Regions from separate parts of the Streptomyces sp. NPDC002536 genome, predicted to be linked through region 2. Evidence: riboswitches for the same ligand, from Rfam matches in the RefSeq annotation. Region 2 holds a riboswitch; the other holds the start of a gene.

Region 1 (7,574 bases), on a different contig from region 2:
CAACGGCCGTTTCCGGGGCCGGAAACTGCTCCAGCTCATCCCCATCCTCCAGCCGAACGCCCTGCAGTGCCTCGGGGAGGGCCTCACCCACGCAACCGGGGCGACCACCTTGACGATCTCCTAGGCCCCCGGCAACAACTTCGGCACCGACACCAGCAACGCCCGCTGGTCGGCGAGCACCGCCGCCACCCCCGCCGTGACCCCGGCCGCGTCCTCCGCCCCCACCGCCGTCCGCAACGCCGTCGCGTCGTCGTCCAGCTTCTTCAGCTGCGCCGGCACCTCCGCAGCGCGGTCCGTCGCCTTGACCGACCGCTGCAACCGCCCCGACGCAGCGCGCAGCCGTCGTTGCAGCTCCTGCATCTCCACCGTGTCCGGCGTCTTCGCGCGGGCCTCCGTCCCGATCCGGGACCCGAGCAGCAGCGTCTCGCCGAGGCTGCCGACCGTGTCGAGCGGGCCCGCCGCATCCGGCGCGGGTGCCTCGGCGGCAGGGGGCGGTGCGGAAGGCGGTCCGTCCGACGCGAGTGCGGGACCGGCGATCAGCAAGGCGAGCGAGCCGCACACGGCGGCCGCGGCAGTGGAGGGAATCGTGTTCAGGCGCATGCCGTCACCCTTGGCGGGCACCCGCCGGCCCGCAACCGGCGGGCGCCCCCGCGGGGGCCTCCCGGCACGCCCCCGCGCTAAACCTGACCTGCGAGTACGTCAAGCCGGGGAGCCGCGGGCCGGCGTGCGGCCGAACGGGTTCCCGTCCGGCACAATCGGGGGATGTCCAGATCCAGCGCACGCCCCCGGCCGGCCGTCGGCCCCGACTCGCCCTGTCCCTGCGGGCTCGGCGACACCTACCAGAACTGCTGCGGCGCCTTCCACAGCGGGCAGAAGTCCGCGCCCACGGCCGAACGCCTGATGCGCTCGCGCTACAGCGCCTTCGTCGTCCGCGACACCGCGTACCTGCTGCGCAGCTGGCACTCCAGCACCCGGCCCGGGCACCTCGACCTCGACCCCGGGATGCGCTGGACCGGGCTGGACGTCCTGGCCACGACGGGCGGCAGCGCGTTCCACCAGGAGGGCACCGTCGAGTTCCGGGCCCACTACAGCGAGCGCGGGCACCAGGACGTCCTGCACGAGGTGAGCCGGTTCGTCCGCGAGGACGGGCAGTGGGTCTATCTGGACGGCGCCATCAGCTGACCCGGCCGTACCAGACGCTGCCGGTCCAGATCTTCTCCAGGCGGACGGTCGTGCCCGGCTTGGGGGCGTGCCAGATCTTGTTGTTCCCGGCGTAGATGCCCACGTGGTAGACGTTGCTGCCGGAGTGGAAGAACACCAGGTCGCCGGTCTGGCGGGAGCCCGCGGAGAGGTGGCGGGTCGCGTTGTACTGATCGGCCGCGGTGCGCGGCAGGCGCTTGCCGATCCGCTTGAACGAGTAGAGCGTCAGGCCCGAGCAGTCGAAGCGGTTCGGGCCGGTCGCGCCGTACTGGTAGGGCGATCCCTGCTTGGCGGCCGCGACCTTGAGGGCCTGTTCGCCGGGGGTGGCGGCCTGGGCGCCGGGGGCCATGCCCGGCAGGAGGACCGATGCCGCCACGGTGGCGGCGGCAAGTACGGGGATGCGCGCAGGTATTCGAGGCATTGCAGACATGCCGAAGCCCTTCGTCAGCCGCCTGCGAAAGATGACCTGTCGGGTTCGGGCTGGACGAAGGTGCCCGGCCACGGTCGTGGCTTCACCCCAAGGACCACCGCCATCGTGGTCCGTCGTGCTCGGGTCTCCCGCTCCTGCCGGTCCGTCGAATCGGTTCCGCACCCGGTGCAGTGGCAGGACTCGGCGTCCGCCCGGGTGGCCCGCCTCGGTGACGGGGTCTCATGTTCGAGGGACGATCCTGCACCACCGGCCGCGCGAATTCAGCGTCGAATGGGGCTTCTGTGAACTTCTTCACTTCCGTCCTGTAACTGCAACCACGCCCGTATCTGCCGCCCCATCAGCACGGTGTCAGCATGGTGTCAGCACGGCTTGCGCCATGCGTCCAGGCCCAGTCGCTTCTGCATCGAGCTGAGTCCGAGCCGGGTCGTCCTGTCGCAGAACTCCCCGGTTTTCAGGTCGTATTCGACATGGAAGACCGCTTTGTCCGCCTTGATGAAGGGCGTCAGCCGCGCGCACTCGTCGTACTGCGCGCACTGCTCGTTCACCGCGAAGTCGAAGTCGCCCACCAGCTGCGGGATCTGTTCCAGGTCGTTCTTCAGTCCCACCGACATGCCCCGGTCGTGGGCGAGTTTCGCCAGCATCCGGTTGAAGGCCAGCTGATCGTCGGCGGTCAGCTTGAAGCCCGTCGAGTTGCGGAATCCCTCGGTCAGGTCCGGCTCCACGGCGTCGAAGCCCTTCTTCCGGCACATCTCGATCCGGGCCGCCATGATCGGCTTCAGGACGTCGAGACGGCGGATGTCCACCCACTTCTCGCCCTCCCAGCCCTTGTTCTTCGCGCCGAGGACGCCCTTGGGGAAGGCGTTCTTGTCGGGCCGGAAGTCCTCCCACGCACCGGCGTTGAAGTAGCAGATCACCTTCCGGCCGCGGGCGTGCAGCCCGGCGACCGTCGCGGCATCGTTCTCGAAGCCGTCGATGTCGTAGACGGGGACGTCCACCGAGGTGTCGACCTTGCCGTCGAGCTGCCACTGCCAGCGCGTGCCCGGCTTCGGCTGCCAGCGTTTCCCGGAGGCGGGCGGCTGTGCATCACCGGAACCGCCGGAGGGCGGAGCGGACTGCTGCTCGTCCGGATCGGCCCCCTCGTCCGAGGAGGACGAGCAGCCCGCGAGGGCGAGCAACGACAACACGGCAGCCGCCCCCGCCCGTATCCGCCTCATCGCACCGCTCCCGTCGTCAGGGGCGCGCTCTGCCAGGGGTTGGCACCGTCGCCCGGCACCGCGCAGTGCACCCCGGCGCCGCGCCGCTCCGCCGTGCGGGCCACCTGTTCCGCGCAGCCGTCCGGGACCGCGTAGACGAGGTGGCAGAACCGGCCCGGCGGATGGTCCGCTGTCCAGGCCGGCACCCCCGCCCGCCAGTACTCCTCCCAGCTGCCCTCGAAGGTGACCAGGAGGTCGGCGAGCCGTGCGTAGCCCGGGTCCGGATGGGTCCCCGGGTTGAGTGCGACGGTCCGCGCGCCCAGCGTCCGGGCGATCAGGACCAGCCGCCGGTAGTACGGCAACACCGCCGCCCCGGAGGGGACTTGGTCGAGGAAGACGCCGTCCACGTCGTACCACCGGCGGTGCCGGCGGATGTCCGCGGCCACGGCGCGCGGGCGGCGGCGGCCGTACCCGGTGTCGGTGTAGCCCAGCATCCGCACCCCGGCGCGGCGCAGCCGGCCGGCGGCCTCGGTGAAGGCCGGGTCGGGGCGGTGGCCGGGGCCGTCCGCGGCGTTGAGCACGACCCCGTACACCTGCGGGGCCGCCGCCTGCAGTTGCGCCCAGGCCTCCGGGTGGGTGGCCGGGTGGGCGTAGAGCGGGACGAGCAGCCGCCGTTCGCCGTGCGGCATGTCCGTCATCGATGGGTCCCCTCTGTTTCCGGTGCTTCCGCGCGGATCGCGCACCACATGTCGGAGAGACTCTCGGCCAGCGGGTACCGCGGTGTCCAGTCCAGGGCGCGGGCGGCCGCGGTGATGTCCGCCTGCTGCCAGGGGACGGCGGCCGAGCGGGGCGATCCGTCGCCGTCCTCCTCGATGGTGCCCCGGAAGCCCGCGGCGCGGGCGAGGCCTTCGGCGAGGTCGCGGACGCGGCGTGCCGTGCCGCTGCCGATGTTGAGGACGGGAGGGAGCGGCCCGGTCGCGGTGACGGTGCGGACGACGGCTGCCGCAACATCCCGTGCGTCGACGAAGTCGCGGTAAGAAGACAGGTCCCCGGTCCGGATCACGCCGTCGGGAGCGGCGCGGCGCAGCTCGGCGGCGAGCCGTCCGGGCAGGGAGGCGAGGGGCTGGCCCGGTCCCACGGGGTTGAACACCCGCAGCACGACGGCGTCAAGGCCGGAACCGGTCACCGCGAGGGTGCCGGCCAGCTTGCTCGCGCCGTACAGGCCCAGCGGGCGGGCCGGGCCGGACTCGGCGGCGGGGCGCTGCCCGTCGGCGGGTCCGTACTCGGCGGCCGAGCCCAGGTGGACCAGGCGGGCCCGGGGCGCGGCCTGGTGCAGGGCCGCGCACAGGACGGCGGGGCCGAGCGCGTTGGCGGCGGTGAGCTCCACCGCGCTGCCGCCCACGGCGCCCGCGCAGTTGACGACCGCGTCGGGGGCCGCCGAGCGCAGGACGGACGCCAGCCGTTCGGCATCACGAGTGGCGATGTCGAGAGGGAGGTCCGCGGCGGGCGACCGGCCCGCGCAGAGCACCCGCGCGCCCGGGAGGGCGCGCAGCTGCCCGGTGGCGTGCCGGCCGAGGAAGCCGGTGGCGCCGAGAACGAGGATGCGCATGCGGGCCGTTCACGCTCCCTTGATCAGCAGGTCGCGGCGGAGGGAGAACTCGGCGTTGGCCCGGTCGTAGTCGTCGGGGCGGCCGATGTCGAGCCAGTAGCCCTCGAACTCGTAGGCGTGCGGCGGGGTGTCGTCGCGCAGCATGTCGAGGACGAGCTCGTCGAAGCCGAGCGGGAGGCCGGGGGTGTAGCGGGCGAGGGCCTCGCGGGAGACGCCGTAGACGCCCATGGAGACGCGGTAGTCCATGCTGGGCTTCTCGGCGAAGCCGACGACGCGGCCGGAGTCGGTGGTCAGCACGCCGAAGTCGATGCTGACGCGGCGGGGGTAGGTGGCGATGGTCAGCGGTGCCGCGGAGGCGATGTGCCGCTGGAGGACGTCGCCGAAGTCGAGGTCGGTGAGCACGTCGCCGTTCATCACCAGGAAGTGCTCGGGCAGCCGGTCGCGCATGGTCAGCAGCGGGCCCATGGTGCCCAACGGGCTTTCCTCGGTGGTGTAGTCGACGCGTAAGCCCCACTGGGATCCGTCGCCCACATAGGCTCTGATGATGTGGCCGAGGTGACCGATGGCCAGGGTGCAGCTGGTGAATCCGGCGCCGGCCAGCTGGCGCATCACGATTTCGAGGATGGCGTGCTGGTCGCCGATCGGCACCAGCGGCTTGGGCAGGGCGGTGGTGTACGGGCGCAGCCGGACGCCCTTGCCTCCGGCCAGGATGACTGCGTGCATGGTGCCGTTCCTCTCTGCTCCCGGTCCGGGAGCGGTGGGCGGTGGAACGTCAGCTGTGGAACGTAAGCGGTGGAACGTCAGACGTTGTAGATGCCGGTCTTGTAGCGGGTGAGGTTGGCGGGGTCGCGGAAGAAGGCGACGGTGGCGGCGAGTCCCTCGTCGAGGGTGTGGGCGGGGGCCCAGCCGGTGGCGGCCCGCAGCCGGGAGGCGTCGGCGAGCAGCCGCATCACCTCGGAGGCGCCGGGCCGGACGCGCTCCCGGTCGGTGCGGATCTCCAGGTCGGCGTCCATGAGCTTGCCGATCAGGTGCACCAGGTCGCCGACGGAGATCTCCTCCCCCGTACCGGAGTTGAAGGTGCGGCCGACGACGTCGGCGGCGGGCGCGGTGCCGACGGCGAGGAAGGCGGCCACGGTGTCCTTGACGTAGCTGAAGTCCCGGGTGGGCCGCAGGTCGCCGAGGGTGATGGTGCGCTGCCCGGCCGCCACCTGCCCGATCACCGTGGGGATCACGGCGCGCATGGACTGGCGCGGCCCGAAGGTGTTGAAGGGGCGCAGGGTGACCACGGGGAGCCCGAAGCTCGCGTGGTAGCTGTCGGCCAGCCGGTCGCCGCCCGCCTTGGACGCGGCGTACGGGGACTGGGTGTTGATGGGGTGGTCCTCGGTGATGGGCACGGTCTGCGCGGTGCCGTAGGTCTCGCTGGTGGAGGTGTGCACCAGGCGCGGGATGCCCAGGTGGCGCACGGCCTCCAGGACGTTGAGGGTGCCGGTGACGTTGGTCTCCACGTAGCTGTGCGGGGCGCGGTAGGAGTACGGGATCGCGATGAGCGCGGCCAGGTGGTAGACGGTGTCGGCACCGGTCACCAGCGACTGGACGGAGCCGGGGTCGCGGACGTCGCCGAGGACGACCTCGACGTGGTCCATGACGTCCTCGGGCAGGTCCTCCAGCCAGCCGAAGGACGAGAAGGAGTTGTACTGCACCATGGCGCGGACCCGGTGGCCGCGCGCGACGAGCGCCTCGACCAGGTGCGAGCCGATGAATCCCTCGGCGCCGGTGACGGCGACGGGTGCAGGTGCGGACATGCGCGGTTCTCCCCTTTTTCAGGAACGCTCTCAGGAGCGTTCTCGGCAACGGGCGTTCTGGTGCGGTGCTCAGCGGTGCGTGGTGATCCGTCCGAGCAGTGCGGTGGCGACGGCCAGCAGGGCGGCCGCCGCGCAGGTACACGTGACGAGCTGGTCCTGGGCGGGTGCGGAGATGCGCAGGACGAGGGCGGTGGTCTCGGTCCCGGCCGCGGCGAGGCACAGCAGGGCCGGGGTCCAGGCGATGCCGTAGGCCTGGAGCATCAGTCCGGTCCACAGCACCGCACCGAGCGCGAGCAGCGCCGCGGTGCGGGTGGGGTCCGGCAACGAGGCGTGGGGCCACAGGAGGGCGACGGCCAGGGCCAGCAGGGCCAGTGCGGCGAGATAGGCGGCGACGCACAGGGCGAGCACGCGGGCTGCGCCGAGCAGCATGCCGGGGAAGGTCGTCGCCCGGGCGAGAGCGTCGAGGGCTCTGCCCCGGCAGCGGTAGAGCAGCCATTCGGCAACACCCATGCTGAGGGTGAGGGCGAGGACGGCGGGTCCGGCGGTCCCGGTGCCGCCGGTGTGCCGCAGGGCGTCGCCGAGTGCGGCGACGGTCGTCAACACCCCGCAGCCCAGGCCGAACAGGCCGTACGGGAGCGAGGCGAGCGGCGAGAGCGACGGTGGCTGGCCCTCGGTGCCGCGGGTCTGCAGGACGGTGCGGACGGCGGCGGCGACGGCGCCCCCCGCCGTGCCGAGCAGCAGCGCGACCCCGGCCACGACCGGCGGTTTCTCCACCAGGGTCGCGGCTCCCCCGGCGGCGGTGGGCAACAGGGCGTACAGCAGCAGCCGTTCACGCCCCAGCACCAGCAGCGTGGTGGCCGCCGCCAGGTACAGCGCCTGGCCCGCAGCGAAGGCGTGCGCCCCGGCCGGGCCCGGCAGCAACAGGGCTGCGGCGGTGGCGAGCAGTGCGCCGAGCGGTGCGCCGACGGCCAGGCAGCGCCCGGCCGCGGGGCGCCCGCCGGCGGCCAGCCGGAGATAGGCGCGGTGGGCGAGGCCCTGGTTCCAGGCCCAGGCCAGCAGGGCGGAGGCGGCCAACGGGCCGGTGCCCGCGGGCAGTCCGCCGTCGTGCCGGCCGCCGGTGATGAGAGGTGCGGCGAGGGTGTAGCCGAAGCCGGGCAGAGTGAACACCAGGGAGCGCAGCAGGCAGGCGCCGGGCGACACCCGCCAGGGGTCTGTGCGGGGCGGGGGCTCGGGGTGGCTGCGCGGCACCCGGGCGAAGAGCTCCGCGGCCAGCTCGAACGCGTCGTTCCTGCCGTAGCGTTCGGTGATCTGTTCGCCGGTGAGGCCGCCGGCCTCCAGGA
Region 2 (7,574 bases):
CACCGCAGCCGCGAACGGCACGGACACCGCAGCACCCACGATGCAGTTCCACCCGCAGCCCGCGCCGGGCACGGCGACCCCCTGGGCCTTCCCCGCCCCCGAGCGCGAGGCGCTGCCCAACGGCCTGACCGTGCTGCGCTGCCACCGCCCGGGCCAGCAGGTCGTCGCCGTCGAGGTGAACCTGGACGCGCCCCTGGACGCCGAGCCCGAGGGCCTCGACGGCGTGGCCACGATCATGGCCCGGGCCTTCTCCGAGGGCACCGACAAGCTCAGCGCCGAGGACTTCACGGCCGAACTGGAGCGCTGCGGCGCCACCTTGGACTCGCACGCCGACCACCCCGGCGTCCGGCTCTCCCTGGAGGTCCCCGCCTCCCGGCTGGCCAAGGCCCTCGGCCTGCTCGCCGACGCCCTGCGCGCCCCGGCCTTCCCCGACGACGAGGTCGAGCGGCTCGTGGGCAACCGCCTGGACGAGATCCCGCACGAGCTGGCCAACCCCGCCCGCCGGGCCGCCATGGCGCTCTCCGCGGAGCTCTTCCCGGCCGGCTCCCGGATGTCCCGTCCCCGCCAGGGCACCCAGGAGACCGTCGAGCGCATCGACGCCGCCGCCGTGCGCGCCTTCTACGAGGCCCACGTGCGCCCGGCCGCCGCCACCGTCGTCGTCGTCGGCGACTTCACCGGCGTCGACCTCGACCAGGCCCTCGCCGACACCCTCGGCGCCTGGACCGGCTCCGCCGCCGAGCCCCGGCCCGTGCCGCCGGTCGCCGGGGACGACACCGGCCGCGTGGTGATCGTGGACCGCCCCGGCGCCGTCCAGACCCAGCTGCTCATCGGCCGCACCGGCCCGGACCGGCACGACCGCGTCTGGCCGGCCCAGGTGCTCGGCACCTACTGCCTCGGCGGCACCCTCACCTCCCGCCTGGACCGGGTGCTGCGCGAGGAGAAGGGTTACACCTACGGCGTGCGCGCGTTCGGCCAGGTCCTGCGCTCCGGGCCGGACGGGACGGGCGCCGCCATGCTGGCCATCAGCGGCTCGGTGGACACCCCCAACACCGGCCCCGCGCTGGAGGACCTCTGGACGGTGCTGCGCACCCTCGCGGCGGAGGGCCTGACGGAGGCCGAGCGGGACGCGGCCGTGCAGAACCTCGTCGGCGTCGCACCGCTGAAGTTCGAGACGGCCGCCGCCGTCGCGGGCACGCTGGCGGACCAGGTCGAGCAGCACCTGGCGGACGACTTCCAGGCGCGGCTGTACGAACGCCTCGCGGACACCGGCACGGTGGAGGCCACGGCGGCCGTCGTGAGCGCCTTCCCGGCCGACCGTCTGGTGACCGTCCTCGTCGGCGACGCGGCACAGATCGAGGAGCCGGTCCGGGCCCTGGGCATCGGCGAGGTCACCGTGATCCCTGCCTGACGGACCGTCAGAAACAGGCGCAGTGAGGGAGGCGCGCGGGTCCGCACGGGCCTGCGCGCCTCCCTTATGTCCAATTTCGGGCAGAGGTTGCATGTTGACGGTGTGGCGTACGTCATAAAACCCGGCTTCTGTTTGCCGTTCGAATCTGACGGCGATTAGCGTCGGGGCGGCAGTCCGTCAGACCGGAACCGCAACCGCGGCTCCCGGACCGCCATCGCCGAGTCCCCGTACGGCGCGAGCCAGGGGAGCCGGGGAACCACCGTTCCCTTGGGGTGAATCGGGTCCCTCTCGCGAGGGAGCCGTAGGAGACCTTCCTGCTCCGAACCCGTCAGCTAACCCGGTAGGCGAGAAGGAAGGAAAGGAAAAAGCCTCAGCATGGCGTTCACCCGTCCCACCGGGAAGCACCGCCGTCCGAGCCGCGCCGTCCGTTCCGGCGCCAACGTCGCCGGCATAGCCACCCTCACCATGGGCGGTGTGGTCGCGGGCTTCGCCGCCCCGGCGATCGCCGCCGCGGACGAGGCGCACCGCACCGAGGACACCGGCCTCACCCAGGCCATCGTGATGAGCGACGCCATCTCCGGCAACGTCGACGCCCAGGCCCAGACGCAGCGCAGCGCGGCCGACGAGGCCAGCGTCCGGCAGCAGGCCGAGAAGGACGCCAAGCAGCGGGCCTCCGAGGCCAAGAAGCGCGCGGACGAGGCCCAGCGCAAGGCGGACGCCGAGCGCGCCGAGAAGGAGCGCGCGGCCCGCGAGGAGGAGCGCAAGCGCCTCAACCTCTTCGTGATCCCGATCGACGGCTCCTACGTCTCCACCCCGTACAAGGCCTCCAGCGGCCTGTGGTCCTCCGGCAGCCACACCGGCGTCGACTTCCATGCGGAGTCGGGCACTTCGGTGCACGCCGTGGGCGCGGGCACCATCGTCGAGGCGGGCTGGGGCGGCGCCTACGGCAACAACATCGTCATCAAGATGAACGACGGCACGTACACCCAGTACGGTCACCTGTCGTCCATCGGCGTCTCCGTCGGCGACACGGTCACCGTCGGCCAGCAGATCGGCCTCTCCGGCGCCACCGGCAACGTCACCGGACCGCACCTGCACTTCGAGGCCCGTACGGCCCCGACCTACGGCTCGGACATCGACCCGGTCGCCTACCTGCGCTCCCACGGCGTCAGCCTGTAACGGCCCGCTCCGCAGACTTTCGGGACCCCGGCTCCGGCTGGGGTCCTTTGCGTCGGCGCGCAGCCCGGCTGGCCAAAACATGTCCATGGCTGCAGCGGCGCCATCGGAAACCGGATGCGATTGCCATAGAGTCGCCGGACATGAACGGAGACGGCGGAGAGACGCGCGAGGGCGGCCGTATTTCCACGCACGCGGTCTGCACCGCGATCCGCGACGACATCGTCTCCGGCACCTTTCCGCCCGGCAGTCGGCTCATCGAGGAACTCCTCGCCCGCCGTTACGGCGTCTCCCGGGTCCCCGTGCGCGAGGCTCTGCGCACGCTGGCCTCCGAAGGCTTCGTGACCACCCGCCGGCACGCCGGGGCGTGCGTGGCCGAGCCGACCGCCCAGGAGGCCGCCGACCTGCTCGAAGTACGGGCCCTGCTGGAGCCGTTGGGCGCCGCGCGGGCCGCACAGCGCCGCACGGAGGCGCATCTGAAGGTGCTGCGCGGCCTCGTGCGCCTCGGGCAGGAGCGGGCGCGCGCCGGGCGCACGGACGAACTGCGGCCGCTGGCCGACTGGTTCGACGAGACCCTCGCCCAGGCCTCCTGCAGCCTCAGCCTCACCACGCTGCTGACCCAGCTGCGCCGCAAGATCGCCTGGGTGTACGCGGCCGAGCCGCCGGCGCGCCCGGTGGAGACCTGGGAGGCCTACGGGGCCTTGGTGGACGCCGTCGCCCGCGGCGACGCGGAACGGGCGCGGGCGCTGGCCGCCGCCCGTACGGACCGGGCGCCGGGCGCCTACCGGCTGCGGCGGCCGGTGCTGCAGGCCGTGCCGGGCGCGAAACCGTCCGCAAGCACGGCGGGCGCACGCGCCTAGGGCCTGCCCGGCGGATCTTCGCCCGTGGGTGCGGTGCGCCCCGTCAGGGGCGCGGGGAACTGCGCGACAAGCCACCGACGGCCTGCAGCCGACGCATTGCCCCTGGGGTCCGGGGCGAAGCCCCGAGTACCTCGACTGTGGGCGCGTCGTGGCTGATCGCGCAGTTCCCCGCGCCCCTGACGGGGCGCTGCGGTGCCGCGCGACGAAGATCCGCCGGACAGGCCCTAGGGCCTGCCCGGCGGATCGTGCAGCGCCCCAAAGGGGCGCAGACCCTAGGCGACAGTGGGGCCGCGGCCGCCTCGGTCGGCGGCCGCGGCCCCACTGCAGGGAAACCGGTGGATCAGACGGTCTCGGGGAGCTCCTCGAGCCCCTCGGCGACCAGCTTGGCCAGACGGTCGAGCGCGGCCTCGGCACCGTCCGCCTCGGAGGACAGGACGAGCTCCTCGCCACCCTGGGCGCCCAGGCCCAGCACGGCCAGCATCGAGGCGGCGTTGACGGGGCTGCCGTCCGCCTTGGCGACGGTCACGGGGACGCCGGCGGCGGTCGCCGCACGGACGAAGATCGACGCCGGGCGGGCGTGCAGGCCCTCGGCCCAGCCGACGTTTACGCGGCGCTCAACCATGGTGTTGCCCTTCGAGTCGTGAGCGGTTGTCTAGACCAGTGTCGCACGCGCCGTGCGGTGCTCGGTCGCACCCGTCGCGCTGGTCGCGTTGGCCGTGCTGTCAGGGCCTCGCCGTACTCTGGCCCCATGCAGACGCCGTCCGAGCACGCGTACCCGACGCACTGGGAAGCCGATGTCGTGCTGCGCGACGGCGGCACCGCGCAGATCCGCCCCATCACCGCCGACGATGCGCAGCGCCTGGTCAGCTTCTACGAACAGGTCTCGGACGAGTCCAAGTACTACCGCTTCTTCGCCCCCTACCCCCGGCTCTCCGACCGGGACGTGCACCGCTTCACCCACCACGACTACGTGAACCGGGTCGGCCTCGCCGCCACCGTCCACGGCGACTTCATCGCCACCGTGCGCTACGACCGCGTGCCCGCGTCGGGCGCCACCGACGAGGCCGAGGTCGCCTTCCTCGTGCAGGACGCCCACCAGGGCCGCGGCGTCGCCTCCGCCCTCCTGGAGCACATCGCGGCCGTCGCGCGCGAGCGCGGCATCCGGCGCTTCACGGCCGAGGTGCTGCCGGCCAACACGAAGATGATCAAGGTCTTCACCGATGCGGGCTACACCCAGAAGCGCAGCTTCGAGGACGGCGTCGTGCGCCTCGAGCTCGACCTGGAGCCCACCGACCGCTCCCTGGCCGTCCAGCGCGCCCGCGAGCAGCGCGCCGAGGCCCGCTCCGTCCAGCGCCTTCTCGCCCCCGGCTCCGTCGCCGTCGTCGGCACCGGCCGCGAGCCCGGCGGCATGGGCCGCACCGTCCTGCGCAACCTGCTCGCGGGCGGCTTCACCGGGCGTACGTACGCGGTCAACCACGCCTTCCCCGAAGGGCTTTCGAGGCTGGAGCCCGAGGGTGTCCCCGCCCACCGGTCGGTGCGCGCCATCGAGGAGCCGGTCGACCTGGCGGTCGTGGCCGTGCCCGCGGAGCAGGTGCCGTCCGTCGTGGCCGACTGCGGGGAGCACGGGGTGCAGGGCCTCGTCGTCCTCTCCGCCGGGTACGCAGAGAGCGGCCCCGAGGGCCGCGAGCGCCAGCGCGAGCTCGTCCGGCAGGCCCGCTCGTACGGGATGCGGATCGTCGGGCCCAACGCCCTCGGTCTGATCAACACCGCCGGGGGCGTCCGGCTCAACGCCTCCCTCTCGCCCGAACTCCCCGCCGCCGGGCGGCTGGGGCTCTTCAGCCAGTCCGGCGCCATCGGCATCGCCCTGCTGGGCGGGCTGCACCGGCGCGCCGCCGGTCTGGTCGGCATCTCCACCTTCGTCTCCGCCGGCAACCGTGCGGACGTCTCCGGCAACGACTTCCTCCAGTACTGGCACGACGACCCGGAGACGGACGTCGTCCTGATGTACCTGGAATCCATCGGCAACCCCCGCAAGTTCACCCGCCTGGCCCGGCGCACCGCCGCCCGCAAGCCGGTCGTGGTCGTCAAGGGCGCCCGGCACGGCGCCGCCGCCCCCGCCGGGCACACGGTGCCCACCACCCGCATCCCCGACGCCACCGTCTCCGACCTGTTGCGGCAGGCGGGCGTCATCCGCGTAGACACCGTCACGGAGCTGGCCGACGCCGGGCTGCTGCTCGCCTCCCAGCCCCTCCCGGAGGGTCCGCGCGTGGCGATCCTGGGCAACTCCGAGTCCCTCGCGCTCCTCACCTACGACTCCTGCCTCACCGAGGGCCTGCGGCCGCTGCCCCCGCACGACCTGACCACCGCCGCCACGCCGGAGGACTTCCGCACGGCCCTGGCCGAGGCCCTGGAGGACCCGTCCTGCGACGCGGTCGTCGTCACCGCCATCCCCTGGGTCGGCGACACCTCCGCCGAGGACCTGGCGTCCGCCGTCCGCGAGGCGGCGACCGCGGCTGCGGCCGCGAAGCCGGTGGCGGTCGTCCACCTGGAGATCCCGGGCCTGGCCGAGGCGCTGGCGGCTCCGCCGGACCGCCTTGCGGCGGAGCCGGGTGCGGCTGCGCCGCAGGCGGGGGGTGCGCCGGGTGCCCCGGCTCGCCCTGCGGCGGAGCAGGGGCGTGGCCCGCTGCCGGAGGACGTCGCACCGGCTGCGCCGGACCGTCTTGCGGCAGAGCCGGCGTCGACGGGCCGTGGATTGCAGACGGAGGAGTGTGCGTCGGGTGCGGGGGGCGGGCCTGCGGCCGAGTCGGCCTCGCTGGGCCGGGACGCGCCGCAGACGCGGGATGCCGCGGCTCGCCGTGCGGCGGAGCCGGGGGCGTCGGGGCGGGAAGTACCGCAGTCGTCGGGTGCCGCGTGGGCGGCCGTTGCGTCTCCCGGCGCACAGGCCGGAGTTGTGCCTGCGGCGCCGGGACGGCCGATGCCGGGGGCGTCGCCCGAGGCCGCGCCCGGGGCGAGGCGGCCGGAGTCCGGCGCATCGGCCGGGGCCATGCCGCCCGGGTCGGGCCGGTCCGATGCGCCGGGTGGCGCCGTGCCTGCTGCGTCGGGGCGCCCGGCGTCCGGCGCATCGGCCGGGACACCGGGGCGGGGCGAGGAGGGCGGAGCGCCGACCGGGTGGGCGGCGTCCGGCGGTGGTGTGCCGCGTTCCCCCGGCGGCGACCGGTCCGCCCCCGGCACCGCCGGCCCGGCGCAGGCCGTCCGTGCGGACCGGTCCGCACGGATACCGGCCTATCCCGCCGCCGAGCGTGCCGTCCGGGCCCTCGCGGAGGCGGCGCGGTACGCGTGGTGGCGGCGGCAGGCCGCCGAGCCGGGGCGGGTGCCGGAGTTCGAGGACGTCGACGAGGCGGGGGCCGCCGCCGACATCGAGGTGCTGCTCGAAGCCCACGGGGCCGGCGCGGAGCGGGCCGTCACCCTGTCCGCCGCCGACACCCAGCGCCTCCTGGCGCGCTACGGCATCGCCGTGCTGCCCGCCGTGCCCGCGCCGGACCCGGAGACCGCGGTCCGCGCCGCGCAGCGCCTCGGCTTCCCCGTCGTCCTCAAGCCGACCGCCCCGCATCTGCGGCACCGCGCCGACCTCGGCGGCGTCCGGCTCGGCCTGGGCAGCGAAGCGGAACTGCGCCGCGCCTACGGCGAGTTGACCGGGCTGTTCGGCCCGGGCGAGGAGTCCCGGCTGGTCGTGCAGGCGATGGCCCAGCGCGGCGTCGACACCGTGGTCCGGGCCGCCATCGACCCCGCCGCCGGTGCCGTGCTCTCCTTCGGCCTGGCCGGAGCGCCGTCCCTGCTGCTCGGGGACACCGCCCACCGGCTGGTCCCCGCCACCGACCGGGACGCCGCCGAGATCGTCCGCTCCATCCGCACCGCCCCGCTGCTCTTCGGCTGGCGCGGCGCCGCCCCGGTGGACACGGCGGCCCTGGAGGAGTTGCTGCTGCGCGTCTCGCGCCTGGTCGACGACCACCCCGAGGTCGTCGGTGCGGACCTGGAGCCCGTGATCGTCGCGCCGCGCGGGGTGCACGTTCTCGGCGCCTCCCTCCGGCTCGCCCGGCCGCCCGCCCGGACGGACCTGGGCCCGCGCAGTC

The links. Region 2 has a riboswitch for cyclic di-AMP ahead of ACWD4B_RS03330 (M23 family metallopeptidase). Riboswitches for the same ligand answer to the same signal wherever they lie in the genome.
Region 1: it holds a riboswitch for cyclic di-AMP, as region 2 does, so the genes downstream of both, ACWD4B_RS19800 (C40 family peptidase) here and ACWD4B_RS03330 (M23 family metallopeptidase) in region 2, are expected to answer to the same signal.

What each region holds. Positions count from the first base shown of each region.
Region 1 is NZ_JBSFWU010000051.1:46,058-53,631, reverse strand. Features, by position in the region: partial or broken gene ACWD4B_RS19815 (hypothetical protein) at 1-124, shown strand, start outside; gene ACWD4B_RS19810 (hypothetical protein) at 121-600, opposite strand; gene ACWD4B_RS19805 (YchJ family protein) at 763-1,182, shown strand; gene ACWD4B_RS19800 (C40 family peptidase) at 1,175-1,630, opposite strand; cyclic di-AMP (ydaO/yuaA leader) riboswitch at 1,635-1,788, opposite strand; gene ACWD4B_RS19795 (endo alpha-1,4 polygalactosaminidase) at 1,990-2,844, opposite strand; gene ACWD4B_RS19790 (spherulation-specific family 4 protein) at 2,841-3,512, opposite strand; gene ACWD4B_RS19785 (NAD-dependent epimerase/dehydratase family protein) at 3,518-4,432, opposite strand; gene ACWD4B_RS19780 (nucleotidyltransferase family protein) at 4,442-5,155, opposite strand; gene ACWD4B_RS19775 (SDR family NAD(P)-dependent oxidoreductase) at 5,233-6,234, opposite strand; gene ACWD4B_RS19770 (hypothetical protein) at 6,304-7,574, opposite strand, start outside.
Region 2 is NZ_JBSFWU010000005.1:22,065-29,638, reverse strand. Features, by position in the region: gene ACWD4B_RS03335 (M16 family metallopeptidase) at 41-1,408, shown strand; cyclic di-AMP (ydaO/yuaA leader) riboswitch at 1,614-1,769, shown strand; gene ACWD4B_RS03330 (M23 family metallopeptidase) at 1,784-2,587, shown strand; gene ACWD4B_RS03325 (GntR family transcriptional regulator) at 2,728-3,444, shown strand; gene ACWD4B_RS03320 (HPr family phosphocarrier protein) at 3,785-4,066, opposite strand; gene ACWD4B_RS03315 (bifunctional acetate--CoA ligase family protein/GNAT family N-acetyltransferase) at 4,193-7,574, shown strand, end outside.